Regions from separate parts of the Rossellomorea sp. ABR4_012 genome, predicted to be linked through region 1. Evidence: predicted binding sites of a transcription regulator. Region 1 holds the regulator's gene; each other region holds the start of a gene.
The links. The regulator CtsR, encoded in region 1, represses protease genes until heat stress. The targets are predictions, from matches to a motif close to ATGGTCAATAAAGGTCAAACA.
Positions count from the first base shown of each region.

Region 2: clpB (ATP-dependent chaperone ClpB) is a predicted target of CtsR. The motif match lies at 4,204-4,224, and genes of this name have one in related genera.
Region 3: ACXAFV_RS21845 (ATP-dependent Clp protease ATP-binding subunit) is a predicted target of CtsR. The motif match lies at 3,849-3,869, and genes of this name have one in related genera.

Region 1 is NZ_JBSWVK010000001.1:216,594-222,430, forward strand. Features, by position in the region: gene clpC (ATP-dependent protease ATP-binding subunit ClpC) at 1-2,092, opposite strand, end outside; gene ACXAFV_RS01170 (protein arginine kinase) at 2,094-3,176, opposite strand; gene ACXAFV_RS01175 (UvrB/UvrC motif-containing protein) at 3,173-3,721, opposite strand; gene ACXAFV_RS01180 (CtsR family transcriptional regulator) at 3,741-4,202, opposite strand; rRNA gene rrf (5S ribosomal RNA) at 4,697-4,813, opposite strand; rRNA gene ACXAFV_RS01190 (23S ribosomal RNA) at 4,915-5,837, opposite strand, start outside.
Region 2 is NZ_JBSWVK010000005.1:273,954-279,790, forward strand. Features, by position in the region: gene ACXAFV_RS19520 (hypothetical protein) at 1-351, opposite strand, end outside; gene ACXAFV_RS19525 (hydrolase) at 373-1,116, opposite strand; gene ACXAFV_RS19530 (YjzD family protein) at 1,361-1,546, shown strand; gene clpB (ATP-dependent chaperone ClpB) at 1,591-4,188, opposite strand; gene ACXAFV_RS19540 (YjzC family protein) at 4,355-4,534, opposite strand; gene ACXAFV_RS19545 (undecaprenyl-diphosphate phosphatase) at 4,732-5,541, shown strand; gene ACXAFV_RS19550 (metal-sulfur cluster assembly factor) at 5,588-5,837, opposite strand, start outside.
Region 3 is NZ_JBSWVK010000008.1:60,726-66,562, forward strand. Features, by position in the region: gene ACXAFV_RS21825 (polymer-forming cytoskeletal protein) at 1-89, opposite strand, end outside; gene ACXAFV_RS21830 (DUF4004 family protein) at 106-741, opposite strand; gene ACXAFV_RS21835 (HIT family protein) at 910-1,314, opposite strand; gene ACXAFV_RS21840 (catalase) at 1,681-3,735, shown strand; gene ACXAFV_RS21845 (ATP-dependent Clp protease ATP-binding subunit) at 3,985-5,837, shown strand, end outside.

The sequences.
Region 1 (5,837 bases):
GGAATGCTCTCTTAAGCTCTTCCATGACCTTCCCTTTCATATCTTTGTAATCCTGTTTCCCATCCTGGATGTTGAACCCGACATATTTATTGCTCTTAAGCGATTGTGCGCCGACGTTCGACGTCATGATGAGCACGGTATTCCTGAAGTCTACCGTTCTTCCTTTAGAGTCTGTCAGACGTCCATCTTCCAGCACTTGCAGCAGGATGTTGAAGACGTCAGGGTGAGCTTTTTCGATCTCATCCAGCAGGATGACGGAATATGGCTTGCGTCGAACTTTTTCTGTGAGCTGTCCGCCTTCATCATAACCTACATATCCAGGTGGTGAGCCGACAAGGCGTGAAGTCGAATGCTTTTCCATGTACTCAGACATGTCAATTCGGATCATCGCTTCTTCATCGCCAAACATTGATTCAGCTAATGCGCGGGCAAGCTCTGTCTTCCCTACCCCAGTCGGCCCTAAGAAAATGAAGGAACCGATTGGACGTTTTGGATCTTTCAGTCCTGCACGGGCACGACGGACTGCCTTGGAAACAGCCACTACCGCTTCAGATTGACCGATTACTCGTGAATGAAGGATTTCTTCAAGCTTCAACAGTCGGTCTGTTTCAGTTTGGGCAAGTTTCGATACAGGTACTCCCGTCCAGTTGGAAACAACTGTCGCAATATCTTCGACGGTTACTTCTGTATTTTCCTGTCCCTGCTTTTCTTTCCATGTGTTTTTCGTTTCATCTAACTCTTCACGCAGCTTCTGTTCTGTATCACGTAACGATGCGGCTTTTTCAAACTCCTGACTTTGAACGGCTGCATCTTTCTCTTTACGGATCTCCTCAAGTCTCGATTCAAGCTCTTTCAAATTTGGAGGAGTCGTATATGAACGAAGACGGACTTTCGAGCCTGCTTCATCAATTAAGTCAATTGCTTTATCCGGCAGGAACCGGTCGGAAATATAACGGTCTGATAACTTGACTGCAGCATCGATTGCATCATCCGTAATCGATACACGGTGATGTGCTTCATAACGATCGCGAAGCCCTTTCAGAATCTGGATGGACTCTTCAGCAGTCGGTTCATTCACTTGAATAGGCTGGAAGCGGCGTTCGAGCGCGGCATCTTTTTCAATATATTTACGGTACTCATCCAGCGTAGTCGCACCGATACATTGAAGTTCTCCGCGTGCAAGGGATGGCTTTAAGATATTGGAAGCATCAATCGCCCCTTCTGCCCCGCCTGCACCGATCAAGGTATGAAGCTCATCGATAAACAGAATGATGTTTCCTGCCTGACGGATTTCATCCATTACTTTCTTCAGACGGTCTTCAAACTCACCGCGGTATTTCGTTCCTGCCACAACTGTACCCATATCAAGTGTCATGACGCGCTTGTCACGGAGAATTTCCGGTACTTCATTGGCAATAATTTGCTGCGCAAGTCCTTCTGCAATAGCGGTTTTACCTACACCAGGCTCTCCGATCAGCACCGGGTTATTTTTTGTACGGCGGCTTAGAACTTCTATGACACGTTGAATTTCTTTACTTCTTCCGATAACAGGATCCAAACTTCCTTCACGTGCAATCGCGGTCAAATCACGTGCCAGGCTGTCAAGTGTTGGAGTATTCGCGTTTGCATTGCCTCCGCCTTGATGATTGTTGGAATCATTGCTGCCAAGCAGCTGCAGGACCTGCTGTCTCGCTTTATTCAAGCTTACCCCAAGGTTACCAAGTACTCTAGCAGCGACGCCTTCTCCTTCACGGATCAAGCCTAGTAAAATATGTTCAGTACCCACATATGAGTGGCCCAGCTTACGAGCCTCATCCATCGATAGCTCGATGACCTTCTTCGCTCTAGGTGTATAATGAATGGTTTGGGATTTCTCGGAACCTTTACCGATCAGGCCTTCTACTTCCTTCTGTATCTTCTCCGGGCTGAGCCCCAGTGCAGTCAATGCCTTCGCCGCAATCCCTTCACCTTCACGGACAAGTCCCAATAAAATATGTTCAGTGCCAATATTACTGTGTGCCAAGCGGATTGCTTCTTCTTGGGCCAATGCCAATACCTTTTGTGCTCTTTCTGTAAATCGACCAAACATCATATTATTCTTCCTCCTCACATGCGTCTTTATCTAATTTAATTCGCTCTCGTATCAAAGAAGACCTTCTTATATCTCTTTCATTTGGTCTAAGAGGTCCTCCCGAATATTGCTGCAGGAACCCCGGCTGAGTCAAAATCATTAGTTCATTCAATATATTCTTGGATATGTTTTTGATGTATCCTAAATCGATTCCAAGTCTTACATCCGATAAACATTTCGCTGCTTCCTTGGATTCGATGATGCGGCTGTGTTCAAGTACCCCGAGCGAGCGGAACACTCTGTCTTCTAATTGTATGTTCGATGTCTTGACTAATGCTTCCCTGGCAGACTCTTCTTTGTCGATGATCTGCTTTACGACGCTTAATAAATCTTCCACAATATCCTCTTCGGATTTACCTAATGTGATCTGATTCGATATTTGAAATATATTACCCAACGCTTCACTGCCTTCTCCATAAATACCTCTAACCACTAGTCCCAGCTGGTTGATGGCGGGTATGATACGGTTCAGCTGCTGGGTCAGCACTAGGCCGGGAAGGTGCATCATGACCGAAGCCCTTAGCCCTGTTCCAACATTTGTCGGACATGTCGTTAAGTATCCATGCTTCTCATCAAACGCATAATTGAATTCACTTTCAAACCAATCATCGATTTCATTGGCCCGATTCAATGCTTCTTTTAGCTGCAGACCCGGGTATAAACACTGTATTCGAATATGATCTTCTTCGTTTATCATGATGCTGACATCTTCTTCATTTGATAAAAGTACTGCACCGTCTTTTTCATTCTCAGCTAAATTAGGACTGATCAGGTGTTTCTCCATCAATACCCTTTTTTGAAGAGGTTGAATCTCATTCGTAGCCAGAAATTCCAATTCCCCTAAATCTTTTGGATATAGAGGGATCTTATCCCTTACCTTGCTTACGATTTCCTTTGCTTCCTCCGCTGAATAAAGAGTGGAGTACCGGAAATCGGTAAAATTACGGGCAAGCCGCACCCGGGAGCTAAGGACAATATCCGAATTCGGACCTTCTTCATTCATCCAGGAGCTGACGGCATTACTCAAAAATTTCTCAAGGCTCATCCAGCATCTCCCCCCTCTTTCTTAACCTCTTTCTCCAGGGAGCGGATTTCGTCTCTGATCTTGGCTGCTTCCTCAAACTCTTCATTTTCGATCGATGCTTGCAAATCGGCCCTCAATTGAAGGATTTTTTTCTTTAAGTGGATGGCTCCTCCCATGCGCTCAGGAACTTTTCCATGATGCTCGACGTTGCCGCTGTGCACTCGTTTTAAAATGGGATCCAGTTGTGATTTGAAGGTCTCATAACAGTGAGAACATCCAAACCTTCCCACATTGATGAACTGCTGAAAAGTCATTTTGCACTTTTCACACTGCAAAACCTCTTGATGAGGAATTTCCGAAGTTTTCGCCTGCTTGAATGCAGGAGATATATTAAGAAGACCTGCCAATAAGTTATTCACAGAAAAACCAGGTGAAGAATCAAACATAAACTTATCTCCCTTATCCTGGGCGCAGTGTTCACACAAATGCACTTCTGTCTTCTCCCCATTTACTACCTTCGTGAAATGTAGGGTAGCAGGCCTCTCATTACACTCTTGACAAATCATCCGACTCACCTCTCAACCCTTACTCATACTTCAAGCTATCCAGCATAGCCTTTAACATTCTTCCCCGAAGCACATCCCGTTCGGGCAGATCCACCATGATTACCGAACGATCCATGACACTCAGCATAATCTTGGCTTCCCGTTCCGAGATTATATCTTCTTCCACTAACCTGAATATAATATCTGCAGCTGTACTTTGACTGATCGCTCTTGTCACCAGCGATACCAGCTGATCTATAAGATGGACCTGGTCATGGGCTTTCACCTTCATAATCCGGATATAGCCCCCGCCGCCCCGTTTACTTTCAACCACATACCCTCTTTCAATCGTAAAACGGGTATTGATCACATAATTAATTTGAGAAGGAACACATTGAAACTTATCCGCAATTTCGCTTCTTTTTATCTCTACTATTTCACTTTCACTAAGCTCCAAAACATTCTTCAAATAACTCTCAATGATGTCGGAAATGTTCCTCATCAAACCTCCTCCTCATTTTGACTTTGACTATATTTGACTATAATTATACAATTGGGCATTGAACTTTGCAATTATGAACTTACCCTTAGAAGTTTTCCTGTTTTGGAAAACTTTTAAACGTATAAAAGGGAGTTTATTCAGATCGGTTCTTAATTGGATTGTTCAACCTAGAGTATTGTATGTTGGTTGGGCTGGGAAAGTTAATGTCAGTTCGGTGGTTCAGCGGCAGGGGGTGGACAGACGAAGTCAGTGTGGTGTGGGGTTTGATCTAAATGGCTGATCTAAAGTGATAAGTGGCTTTTGATAATATATTTTGATTTTTGATAATAAACATCTCGTTTTTGATAATATATCTGTTTTTTTGATAATAAGTACCCCATTTTTGATAATATATCCAGTCCTAGCCCAGAATAAGGACCATTTCTACCGTCCTGCTGGCCATTTTTATAGATAAAACAAAAAAACAGCCCGTAAATGAGCTGTTTTTTCTATTTGCCTGGCGACGTCCTACTCTCACAGGGGGAGAGCCCCCAACTACCATCGGCGCTGAAGAGCTTAACTTCCGTGTTCGGCATGGGAACGGGTGTGACCTCTTCGCCATAATCACCAGACGAATATTCAATTGAAGGGTTTGTTCCTTCAAAACTAGATAAAGGATTGATGTCAAGAAAGTCGAGTATCGACCAATGTGTTCATTTAAAAATGACTCTTTGTGGTTAAGTCCTCGATCGATTAGTATCAGTCAGCTCCACATGTCACCATGCTTCCACCTCTGACCTATCTACCTAGTCATCTTCTAGGGATCTTACTCACATAAAGTGATGGGAAATCTCATCTCGAGGGGGGCTTCATGCTTAGATGCTTTCAGCACTTATCCCTTCCGCACATAGCTACCCAGCGATGCCTTTGGCAAGACAACTGGTACACCAGCGGTGCGTCCATCCCGGTCCTCTCGTACTAAGGACAGCTCCTCTCAAATTTCCTGCGCCCACGACGGATAGGGACCGAACTGTCTCACGACGTTCTGAACCCAGCTCGCGTACCGCTTTAATGGGCGAACAGCCCAACCCTTGGGACCGACTACAGCCCCAGGATGCGATGAGCCGACATCGAGGTGCCAAACCTCCCCGTCGATGTGGACTCTTGGGGGAGATAAGCCTGTTATCCCCGGGGTAGCTTTTATCCGTTGAGCGATGGCCCTTCCATGCGGAACCACCGGATCACTAAGCCCGACTTTCGTCCCTGCTCGACTTGTAGGTCTCGCAGTCAAGCTCCCTTGTGCCTTTACACTCTGCGAATGATTTCCAACCATTCTGAGGGAACCTTTGGGCGCCTCCGTTACTCTTTAGGAGGCGACCGCCCCAGTCAAACTGCCCACCTGACACTGTCTCCCACCCCGATAAGGGGCGCGGGTTAGAATTTCAATACAGCCAGGGTAGTATCCCACCAACGCCTCCACCGAAGCTGGCGCTCCGGCTTCCAAGGCTCCTACCTATCCTGTACAAGCTGTACCAAAATTCAATATCAGGCTACAGTAAAGCTCCACGGGGTCTTTCCGTCCTGTCGCGGGTAACCTGCATCTTCACAGGTACTATAATTTCACCGAGTCTCTCGTTGAGACAGTGCCCAGATCGT
Region 2 (5,837 bases), on a different contig from region 1:
ACTGGATTCCACGCTTCTTTTTCTCTCAGTTTGGTTGGAAAAGATTTGAACGATTTCGGGGAGGTCTTCACTTTGAGCATACATTTGTTCTATCAAGGAGAGGCATTCGAAACTGCTCCCATTGAATTGGTCATAATAAGGGAGAAACAATCTGCATTCAACTGGCAGTTCCCGATCCCAAGTGTGTGTAGGAACGTAATGAATGTTAGCGTTTCTCCCTATTTCCAACCATTTATCTTTTGTTTCTTCAGCGTCATCAACAGCTGTCACCGTCCATCCTCTTTCCAGCAGAGCATTACAGAGTTCAAACCCCAAATATTGCTGGGCGGCAAGCACAATTGCATGGTTCAAATCACTCACTCCTAATCAAGACTATAATTCTTTTTCGTGCAAAGAGAAGTAAGAGGTGAATTTCAATCCAAGTGAATCTCTTTTTTCAGGCAGCACATAAAAGAGATTTGTTGAACATCCTCTGACTAAACGATGGTTATATATATCTTTTATGAGAGGGAATTGATTTTTATAACGATTAACATTATAGGATTGAACAATATAAAGCGGAATAGGGATGTCCTTAAACACTTCATAATCATGTTCGGATTGCATCAGAACCTGTTCATAGTCTTCTTTCTTTACTCCCCTGGATTCAGCCAATTCTTTTACCAGCCTTTTATAAAAGAATTTTTGTTCCTTTTCCTGCTGGACCAGTTCGTAAAGGGAGAGGCACGGCGTGAGCATCACCACACTCCGTATATCGTCTTTCATTTTAGAATAAAGTTCTTTGAATACGAGTGCCCCCATCCCCTCCGTCAAGATATGAATCTTGCCATTGATGATTTCTGTCCTTTTTACATATTGATATAGCCTGACCGCTAACTGCACTGCCTGACCGCTACCCCAATTGGCTCCATATAGATTGCTGTAGTAAACGATGTATCCTTTGGCCATTAGATCTTTAATCCATTTTTTCCTGGCTTCATGCTGCTCCCAAAAGCTGGTTTTATCATCTACATAATGGTGATGGTCACCAAGGATCATAACAGCAAATCCATTGGGTCTTTCAGGATAATGAATCATGCACCACTCTTGATCTAATTGAAACAATCGCTGATTCATTGGAATTCTCCTTTTACATAGTGAGTCATTACAGTTTATGTACAGAAAGAAGTTTTGAAAGGAAGTTTGCCTATAAAAGGAAAAAATATGAACGAGTCATTTGCTGCTGCAGAGCGGATGTTAAGGGTTACATTTTCACATATTCGCCATTTATTATTTAAAATAGGTATGGTATGATTAAAAAGATTGGAAATGGTGAGATTCCATCTACATATGGATTAAATAGAGGAATGAGGTGACTGGCGTGAGATTTTTCTGGACATTTTTCTGGGCTTTTGTTTTGACACAAATGTTAACTTACGTTGTAAGTTCAATGAACGGATTAAAGTTTCATTTTGAAACAGGATTGATCCTTTCAATTGGAGTGACGATTTTACTATTTGTTATTACATTGGTAATTCCAAACGACCCTGTTGAAGATCATCATTAAAAAGCAGCCTGTTGCAGGCTGCTTTTTAATTTACATTTAATTTGCTAACGAACCAAAAGAGTCAGCCCTTCATCCCCCGCATCAATCATGACTTCTTTATTTTTTCCGATATTTCCTGCAATCAGTTCCCTTGCAAGTTTTGTTTCAATTTCCTTTTGGAGATATCTCTTTAATGGGCGTGCTCCGTAGACAGGATCGTATGCGGCTTCCGCGATGAATTCTTTTGCTTTTTCTGTCATGTTCATTGATATTTGCTGTTCTTCCACACGTGACTGCAATTCTGTAAGAAGCTTTCCAATGATTCCTTTGACATTTTCGATACTGAGCGGCTTAAATAGGATGATGTCATCCACGCGGTTCAGAAATTCAGGTCTGAACGAGCCTCTCAGCTGCTTCATCACCATATCTTTTGTTTCATCATCAATTTCTTCTTCCCCTTTATTTCTTTCCAATAAATAGGATGAGCCAATGTTGGATGTCATGATGATGACCGTGTTTTTGCAATCAACCGTTCTGCCTTGTGAATCAGTAATTCGTCCGTCGTCAAGCATCTGCAGTAAAATATTGAAGACTTCAGGATGTGCCTTTTCGATTTCATCGAGCAGGATCACGGAATAAGGCTTCCTTCTGATGGCTTCTGTGAGCTGGCCGCCCTCTTCATAGCCGACATAACCAGGAGGTGCCCCAACCAGTCTCGATACCGCATGCTTCTCCATATATTCAGACATATCAATTCTTATCATCTGTTCTTCGCTATCAAATAAAGTGTGTGCCAGTGTCTTGGCGAGCTCTGTCTTACCCACTCCGGTAGGACCAAGGAATATGAAAGAACCAATCGGACGATTGGGATCTTTGATTCCCGCTCTTGCACGGATCACTGCATCGCTGACAAGTTCTACTGCTTCATCTTGCCCGATGACACGTTCATGCAATATCTGATCAAGCTTCAAGAGCTTCTCTCTTTCACCCTCGACCAGCTTTGTTACAGGGATTCCGGTCCATCTGGCTACGATGTTTGCAACTTCTTCTTCCGTCACTTCTTCTCTTACAAGCCTTCCCTCTTGTTCCCTCATCATTTCTTGTTCAACTGCCTGAAGTTCCTTTTCCATTGCTGGAATCCTGCCGTGTCTAAGTTCTGCAGCCTTATTTAAGTCATAATCGCTTTCCGCTTCTTCAAGCTGGCGCCTCAGCTTCTCCAGCTCTTCCCTTTTTTCCTGGACAACCCCTATGCTTTCTTTCTCCTTTAACCATTTAAGCTTCATCGTGTCGGCTTTTTCTTTCAGATTACTTAAATCTTCCTTGATCCGGCTTAAACGTTCCTTACTTTGTTCATCTTTTTCTTTCATGAGTGCCGCTTCTTCAATTTCAAGCTGCATCACTTTACGGGTCACTTCATCCAACTCGGAAGGCATTGAATCAATTTCCGTACGGATCATTGCACATGCCTCATCAATCAGATCAATCGCCTTATCCGGCAGGAAACGATCTGAAATGTATCGGTCAGACAATCTTGCAGCTGCTACAATTGCGCGGTCATGGATATTGACACCATGGTGAATTTCAAACCGTTCCTTCAATCCTCTCAAAATTGATACTGTATCTTCCACGTTCGGCTCCTGTACCATCACCTGTTGAAAACGCCGCTCCAATGCCGGGTCCTTTTCGATATATTTGCGGTATTCATTCAGCGTAGTGGCCCCGATACAGTGAAGTTCACCCCTGGCAAGCATCGGTTTCAGAATGTTGCCGGCATCCATTGCACCTTCTGTCTTGCCTGCTCCGACAATCGTGTGCAATTCATCAATGAACAGCAGGATCTTGCCTTCGCTTTTTTTCACTTCCGTTAGCACGGCTTTCAATCTTTCTTCGAATTCTCCGCGAAATTTTGCACCTGCCACAAGAGAACTCATATCGAGTTCAAATATGGTTTTATCTTTCAGCCCTTCCGGAACATCCTTCCTGACAATCCGCTGGGCAAGTCCCTCGACGATTGCTGTCTTCCCAACTCCCGGTTCACCGATCAGAACAGGGTTATTCTTCGTTTTTCTAGATAGGATCCGGATGACATGGCGGATCTCACCGTCCCTGCCGATGACGGGATCTATTTTGCCTGATTTGACTTCTGCTACGAGATCCCTTCCATACTTTTTAAGTGCTTCATATGTAACTTCAGGATTTTGCGTATTCACCTTTTTTCCCCCTCTTATGGAAGTAATTATCGTTTTCAGCTGTTCTTGAGTGATTCCCTTTTCCTTCATATATCTAATGACGGGATGATCAGTTTGCTCAAATAAGGAAAGGGCTAAATGTTCAATCGATAGAAAATCATCCCCCCATTTTCTTTGGAGTTTTTCTCCTTCTATGAACAGTCGGTTTACATCATTGGATACATATTGCCCATATTGAACTCCAGAACCTTCCACCGCTGGAATTCCCTTCAGCTTTTCCTGAAGAAAATCGTATAGTTCGCCCGTATTTATACCTGCTTTTTTATAAATGGATGTAAGAAGTCCATCCGGGTTTTGAATGAAAATGCTCCACAGGTGAAGTATTTGAATATCGGTATGCTTATGATCTTTCGCAAGTTGGCCTGATGCGGCAAGTCCTTCTTGAATGCTGTGTGTCATGGATTCAATATTCATGTGCTTCAACACCTCTTCTTGACCTTTATTGACCTTTATTTTTATTATATCTCCTTCTCACGAAAAATAAAAAGAAAAAGAACAAGAATGACCGTATGACCAAGGAACTTTTTAACCAATTCCCGGTATTCTCTACGGTAATCCTTGTTCTTGAAAACTCTCTTAATTAAGGTTTTCTCATGTATGTCCAGTGGCGGTTGTGATTTGAATTCTCAGGAAACCGGTCTCCCGCTTTCATTTTCAGCTTTTGAGGATTGTTTACGTTGCTTCCGGTTTCACCAATTTCGATATAAATTCCATTATTCGGCGCTTTTTCTCCGCCCCTGAAATGTCTTGGTTGTCCCATTATGATACCTCCTCTGTTTGAAGCATGGCTTCCTTTTTATTTTCTTCTTCGTGATGATGTTCATGCATGCCAGATGAAGGTATCTTCTTGAATCATTAGATTACGGTTTGATTAACATTCAGAAAAAGTCTTTACAGTCTGTCACTATTTGGTGTTAAATAAAAAAATGTGGAGAAATTACGCTTGGAGGATATGTAATGGATTTTTATCTGATAGTGAAATACTTATTTTTAGGAATATTCCAGGGCTTTACTGAACCTATTCCTATTTCATCGAGCGGTCATCTCGTTCTCGCACAGTACTTTCTGGGAATTGAAGAACCGGGATTGACCTTCGAAATTTTAGTGAATACAGCTTCCTTATTTGCAGTTTTATTAGTGTATCGTGAAGACATTTGGCGTCTGATTGTCAATGGCTTAGGTTATTTTAAAGATAAATCACCAGAGAACAAACGCGATTTCCATTTTATTGTGTACCTAATCATAGGTACGATACCCGCTGGTGTCATTGGAGTGTTGTTTGGCGATGTAATTGAGGCGCACCTTTCTTCAGTTGTGACAATCGGGATCACTCTTATCATTACCGGAACAGCTTTATGGCTTATCCGTAACCTGCGCGGGAGAAAAAATGATGGGGATTTGAACGTGAAAGATGCCCTTATCATCGGTCTCGCTCAAGCAGTCGCACTGATTCCGGGTATCAGCCGCTCAGGTGCCACAATTGTTGCAGCCATGGCCCGCGGCATGAAAGCAGAAACAGCACTGCGCTATTCATTTCTTTTATATATCCCGGTCAGTTTCGGGGTCATGCTTCTCGGGATCAAAGACCTGATTGAAACGCCGCCCGCAGCATCCATGACAATGCCTTATCTACTGGCATTCTTCGGTTCATTGATTGCATCTTACTTCTCTTTAAAATGGTTCATGAACATCATGGCTAAAGGGAATCTCAAATATTTTGCTTTTTATTGCTTGATTGTCGGAATACTGGTTGTAATATTTATTTAATCATTTAAAAAAGCCCCTTTTCATTTGAAAAGGGGCTTTTTTATGATCATGTGATGCCTAATGCAATCTTTGCGTAGCGTGACATCTTATCCTTGCTCCATGGCGGATTCCATACGATATCCACTTCTGTTTCTTTTACTTCAGGAATGTCACTTAATGCTGCCTTTACTTGATCGACGATTGTCCCAGCCAGCGGGCAGCCCATGGATGTAAGCGTCATGGTGACTGTCGCTTTTCCTTCTTCATCCAGATCTACATCATACACCAATCCTAAATTGACGATATCTATTCCTAAT
Region 3 (5,837 bases), on a different contig from region 1:
ATTTTCACAGAGTTGAACTGACCGCCGCCCGACGTACCAGACCCGCTGATTTTTAAGTCATGCAATTCTTTTTTCTCAACTGTACTCATTCTGTATTCCTCCTCATTAAAAATGAATTTCACTTATTAACATGATTTTTAATTCTTCAACCATCTGGAGTAAATCGAGCTTCACAATCGTCTCGGCTGTCTGATCAATAAAAGTGATGGATTGGAGGGGAAGCAGCATCCAAATGACCGTATTTTGTTTCCGCAGTCCTCTTAGTTCATATGAAGGACTGTTGTTAGCCTCAAAGTTTTCTTCTAAAAAAAGAAACAGTGTCTTTAAATCTTCTTCTGTGTCCATACAGGTTCGTACTTTTTCAAGAATGAACATATTCAGGATGTCTGGAAATTCAATTGCATTCACGTTTTTCAATAGAGGTGTGCAGATCGAAATGGTGTCAGACTGGAGAATTTTTTGCAGCCGTAATGAATCTAATGTGACTTCGATCTTCGTCGGATTTGGTGAAAAGAAATCGGATAATTCATCAAGGGAGTGGGTATCTTTCATTTCTTTCACTTTTGCTATCCTTGCCAGCATTTTTTCTCTTGGAAAGAAGGTTTCCTGGCCAGTAAAACTGGACTTCTTGATAAACCAATCTTCCGGGATGATATTTTTGCGCTTCCAGCGATAGAGCTGCCCATAAGAAATACCTGTCAACTCCAAAACTTCCTTTTTGGATATAAGTTCGCCATCCATGTAAACATCACCTCCATTTAACTGTAACAAAACATTGTTACGTTACTTTATATGTACTATAGCAGAACAATGTTACGCTTGTAAATGGTTTTTCCAAAAATTTCAGGCGTTTATTACTAGAAGGCCCGTCCCGCAGTGCTTTAAAGCACTGCGGGACGGGCCTTGAAATTATTTGTTAGGACGATTGTTTTCAGGCTGCTTTAACCAGTAGCGGACTCCTTTTCCGGCAAGCGGCTCATCGTTGTAACGCGGGATGATATGGAAGTGGCTGTGGAGGATGAACTGATTGGATACCTTTCCTACATTCCAGCCGAGAGTATAACCGTCTGCTTCATATGTTTCATCGAGATAGTTTTTTGCTTTTTGCAACAGTTCATATGTGTCGTTCCATTCTTCTTTTGTCAGCGAGAAAGCATCCTGCTGATGTTTCTTGGGCACGATGACTCCGCAGCCTTCAAGCACATCTTGATGAAGATTGTGCTGCAAAAAATAACAAGTTTCATTTTCGAAAATGATATTTTGTTCGGGATCTTCATGCGGATGGCAGAAAGGGCATTTGGTTTCTTCGTTCATGGATTACACTCCTATTTATTGGGATTTTGTTGTTTTTTTAGAGTATAACATGGTTTTTTTGAGGAGAACGGATATTTGGGCTTTGTTATAAGGTGGAATCAATAGGAGGAGCGAGTTTCGGACGAAAAGTACGATTTGCGGACAATATTTAAGAAATACAGACGAAAAATTTAATTTACGGACAAATATTTAGATTTGCGGACAAAAAACCTTGATTTACCGACAATTCTACAAAATACGACACTTCGGGCAGCTCCAAAAAACTCAGACTAACACACATCGAGCATCCAAATTATGTTTATATCCAAAGGATTCGGGTAAAAAATCAACAGAGAATTTTACATAGCAAATGAAAGGGATGAGAGAATGAGTAACGAGAAGAAGCGCAGCGTAAACGGCAACAGCAAGAATGAACAGCTTGAAGAGTATCGAGTGGATGACAGTGGGAAACATCTGACGACGAATCAGGGATTGAAGGTGTCTGAAGATGAGTTTTCCCTAAAAGCCGGTGAACGCGGCCCTACTTTGATAGAAGATTTCCACTTCCGTGAAAAGATGACTCATTTCGACCATGAGCGTATTCCGGAGCGTATTGTCCATGCACGGGGATTCGCTGCCCACGGGGAGTTCGAAGTCTATGAGTCTATGAAAGAATATACGAAAGCAGGATTTTTACAGGATCCTTCCAAGAAAACACCTGTATTCGTCCGCTTTTCTACAGTGGCAGGGAACAGGGGATCCGCCGAGACGGTCCGTGACGCACGCGGGTTCGCAACTAAATTTTACACAGAAGAAGGGAATTACGATTTGGTAGGGAATAACATTCCGGTATTCTTCATCCAGGATGCCATCAAATTCCCTGACCTTGTTCATGCGATCAAGCCGGAACCCCATAATGAGATGCCTCAGGCAGCGACCGCCCATGATACATTCTGGGATTTCGTAGCCAATAACCAGGAGTCCGCCCATATGGTCATGTGGGCCATGTCAGACCGCGCGATACCACGCAGCTTGCGCATGATGGAAGGATTCGGGGTTCATACATTCAGATTCGTAAATGAGGAAGGACAAGCCCATTTCGTCAAGTTCCACTGGAAGCCGGTTCTCGGAACGCACTCTCTCGTCTGGGATGAAGCGCAAAAAATAAACGGTAAGGACCCTGATTTCCACCGCCGTGATTTATATGAGTCAATCGAGAATGGGGATTACCCGGAATATGAACTGGGTGTTCAACTGATCAAAGAAGAAGACGAATTCAAATTCGACTTTGATGTGCTGGATCCAACAAAACTTTGGCCGGAGGAAGAAGTCCCGGTGAAACTCATCGGTAAAATGACGCTGAACCGAAATGTGGATAATGTATTTGCAGAAACCGAACAGGCAGCTTTCCATCCTGGCTCTGTCGTGCCGGGCATTGATTTTTCAAATGATCCATTATTACAGGGACGCTTATTCTCTTATACAGATACACAGCTGATTCGACTTGGCGGTCCGAACTTCCACGAGCTGCCGATCAACCGTCCTGTTTGTCCATTCCATAACAACCAGCGTGACGGATACGGACGCCATACCATCAATAAAGGACAGGTGAGCTACCATAAAAATTCACTTGCCAATAACACACCAGCACCTGCAAGCGAAGAGGAAGGCGGGTATACTCATTATCAGGAGAAGATGGAAGGACGCAAAGTCCGTGCCAGAAGTGAAAGCTTTAAGGATCACTTCTCTCAAGCCACCCTTTTCTGGAATAGCATGAGTGAGCCTGAGAAAGAACACATGATCAATGCTTTCAGCTTTGAACTTGGGAAAGTCATGAACCATTCAATCCGCCAGCAGGTGGTTGATATGTTCGCACATGTCAGTCTTGATTTGGCAAAAGGATTTGCTGAAGCAATCGGTGCCGAGATTCCGGAAGGACCGGGATCCAAGGTAACCAAGTCTTCTCCTGCTCTAAGTCAGGAAAACACAATTAAAAAACCCCATACCCGTAAAGTGGGGGTTATAGTAAGCAATCAGTTTGACGGTGCGGATGTATCCAATGTCATCGACAATTTAAAGGAAGAAGGCCTTCAGCCTGAAATCATAAGCAATAAGCTCGGCGTGTTAAAAGGAGTAGATGGAAAGGAACTTGAAGTCGACCATACCTTCCTTACATGCGATTCCGTCCTGTTTGACAGCTTATACGTGGCAGGCGGCAAGGTCGTTGATAAGAAATTCAAGGAAGATACAGCCTATTTTGTAAAAGAAGCCTTTGCCCACTTTAAGCCGATCGGGGCTACCCATGAGGGGGCACAACTACTAGAAGAAATCGGAGTCAAAAATGCTTCGGGGGTTGTGACCGGCGAAGATATGAACACATTCACCTCTGAATTCATCAATGCCGTTTCCGCACACCGCCACTGGGATCGCGAACTGGTATAGGAGTAAATAAAAATATTTAAGGAAACTGTCGAGTGAGACAGTTTCCTTTTTGCCTTATGCAGACATTCAAATACCATTATTTTTAACATAAAATTCCACAAACAAAATTCTTGAAAGTCAAAAAAGGTCAAACTATAATATGGTTAGAAGGTCAAAGAAAGTCAAAGTCAAATTGCGATTAATCTTGGCCGTAAAACTTATAACTAAACTTTATCAATATATTTACTACTCATGAGGAGGTAATACTGTATGAAATGTCAAGTATGTCAGCAAAACCAGGCAACGGTTGAAGTCTTTAAAAGAGTCAACAATCATAAGACAAGAATGCATATGTGCTCTGCTTGTTTTCAACAACAACAGTCGAAAATGCCTTCTGGTTTAAATGGGGGATTTCCTCTTGATGAAATATTCAAAGGCATGAATATGGAAGGTCATCAGCCTCATACATTTGGCGGGCAATCTCTTGGCCCTGAGGCTCAAACAGGCGGGAACGGCGGAAACGGGATCCTTGATCAATTCGGACGCAATGTGACCAATGCTGCCAAAGCAGGACTTATCGATCCAGTCATCGGTAGAGATAAAGAGGTCGAGCGTGTCATTGAAATCCTGAACCGCCGCAATAAAAATAATCCCGTTCTCATCGGTGAGCCGGGTGTAGGGAAAACAGCGATTGCGGAAGGGCTTGCACTAAAAATTGCGGCCGAAGAGGTTCCTTCAAAACTTTTAAATAAAGAAGTATATGTGATGGACGTAGCTTCATTGACAGCCGGTACAGGAGTTCGCGGATCCTTTGAAGAGCGATTGAAGGCAATCATCAGCGAGCTTCAAAGCCGCAAGAATGTCATGTTATTCATTGATGAGATTCATCAGCTGGTTGGTGCCGGATCAGCAGAAGGTTCAATGGATGCAGGCAATATCCTAAAACCGGCTTTAGCCCGTGGTGAATTGCAGGTGATCGGTGCGACTACACTGAAAGAGTACCGCCAAATCGAAAAAGATGCGGCTCTTGAACGCCGGTTCCAGCCAGTGATGGTGAATGAACCAAATCCTGAACAGGCAATTGAGATCCTAAAAGGATTGCGTGATAAGTATGAAAATTTTCATGGTGTAACGTATACAGATGAAACCATTGAGTCATGCGTTAAGCTATCCCACCGTTACATCCAGGATCGTTTCTTACCCGATAAAGCAATCGATTTAATGGATGAAGCCGGTTCTAAAATGAACCTTCAGTCAGAAGGAAAAGACACATCAGCCCTTTATAAGAAGCTGAATGAGGTAAAAGCAAAGAAAGATTATGCAACGAAGGAAGAGCGCTACGAGGAAGCGGCTAAGCTTCGTGACAAGGAAAAAGAAATCGAGAAGCTGCTTCAAAATGGTGATGCGAAGGGGAAATCAGTGGTAGAGCCGGAGCTTATCCAGTCAATCATCGAAGCGAAGACGGGCATACCGGTCGGGAAGCTTCAAAGCGATGACAAGAAACGTATGAAAGAACTTGAGACAAATCTTTCTAATAAAGTGATCGGTCAGGCAGAAGCTGTAAAAAAAGTAGCAAAAGCGATTCGCCGAAGCCGTGCAGGATTAAAGGCGAAGCACCGTCCAATCGGTACTTTCTTATTTGTCGGCCCGACTGGTGTTGGTAAAACAGAGTTGACGAAAACGCTGGCTGAAGAATTATTCGGTTCGAAAGATAGTATGCTCCGATTAGACATGAGTGAATACATGGAGAAGCATTCCGTCTCCAAACTGATTGGTTCACCTCCAGGGTATGTCGGACACGAAGAGTCGGGACAGCTCACGGAGAAGGTAAGGAGAAATCCTTATTCCATCATTCTGCTGGATGAAATCGAGAAAGCACATCCTGATGTGCAGCATATGTTCTTGCAAATACTGGAAGATGGACGATTAACAGACAGTCAGGGCAGAACTGTAAGCTTTAAAGATACTGTGATTATCATGACAAGTAATGCAGGTGTGACAGATAAGAAGGAAGCGATCGTAGGCTTTGATACGGGTGGTACTGATGCAGTGAAGGAAACAACTATCCTGAAGTCGTTGGGAGCTTACTTCAAGCCGGAATTCCTAAACCGATTTGACAGTAT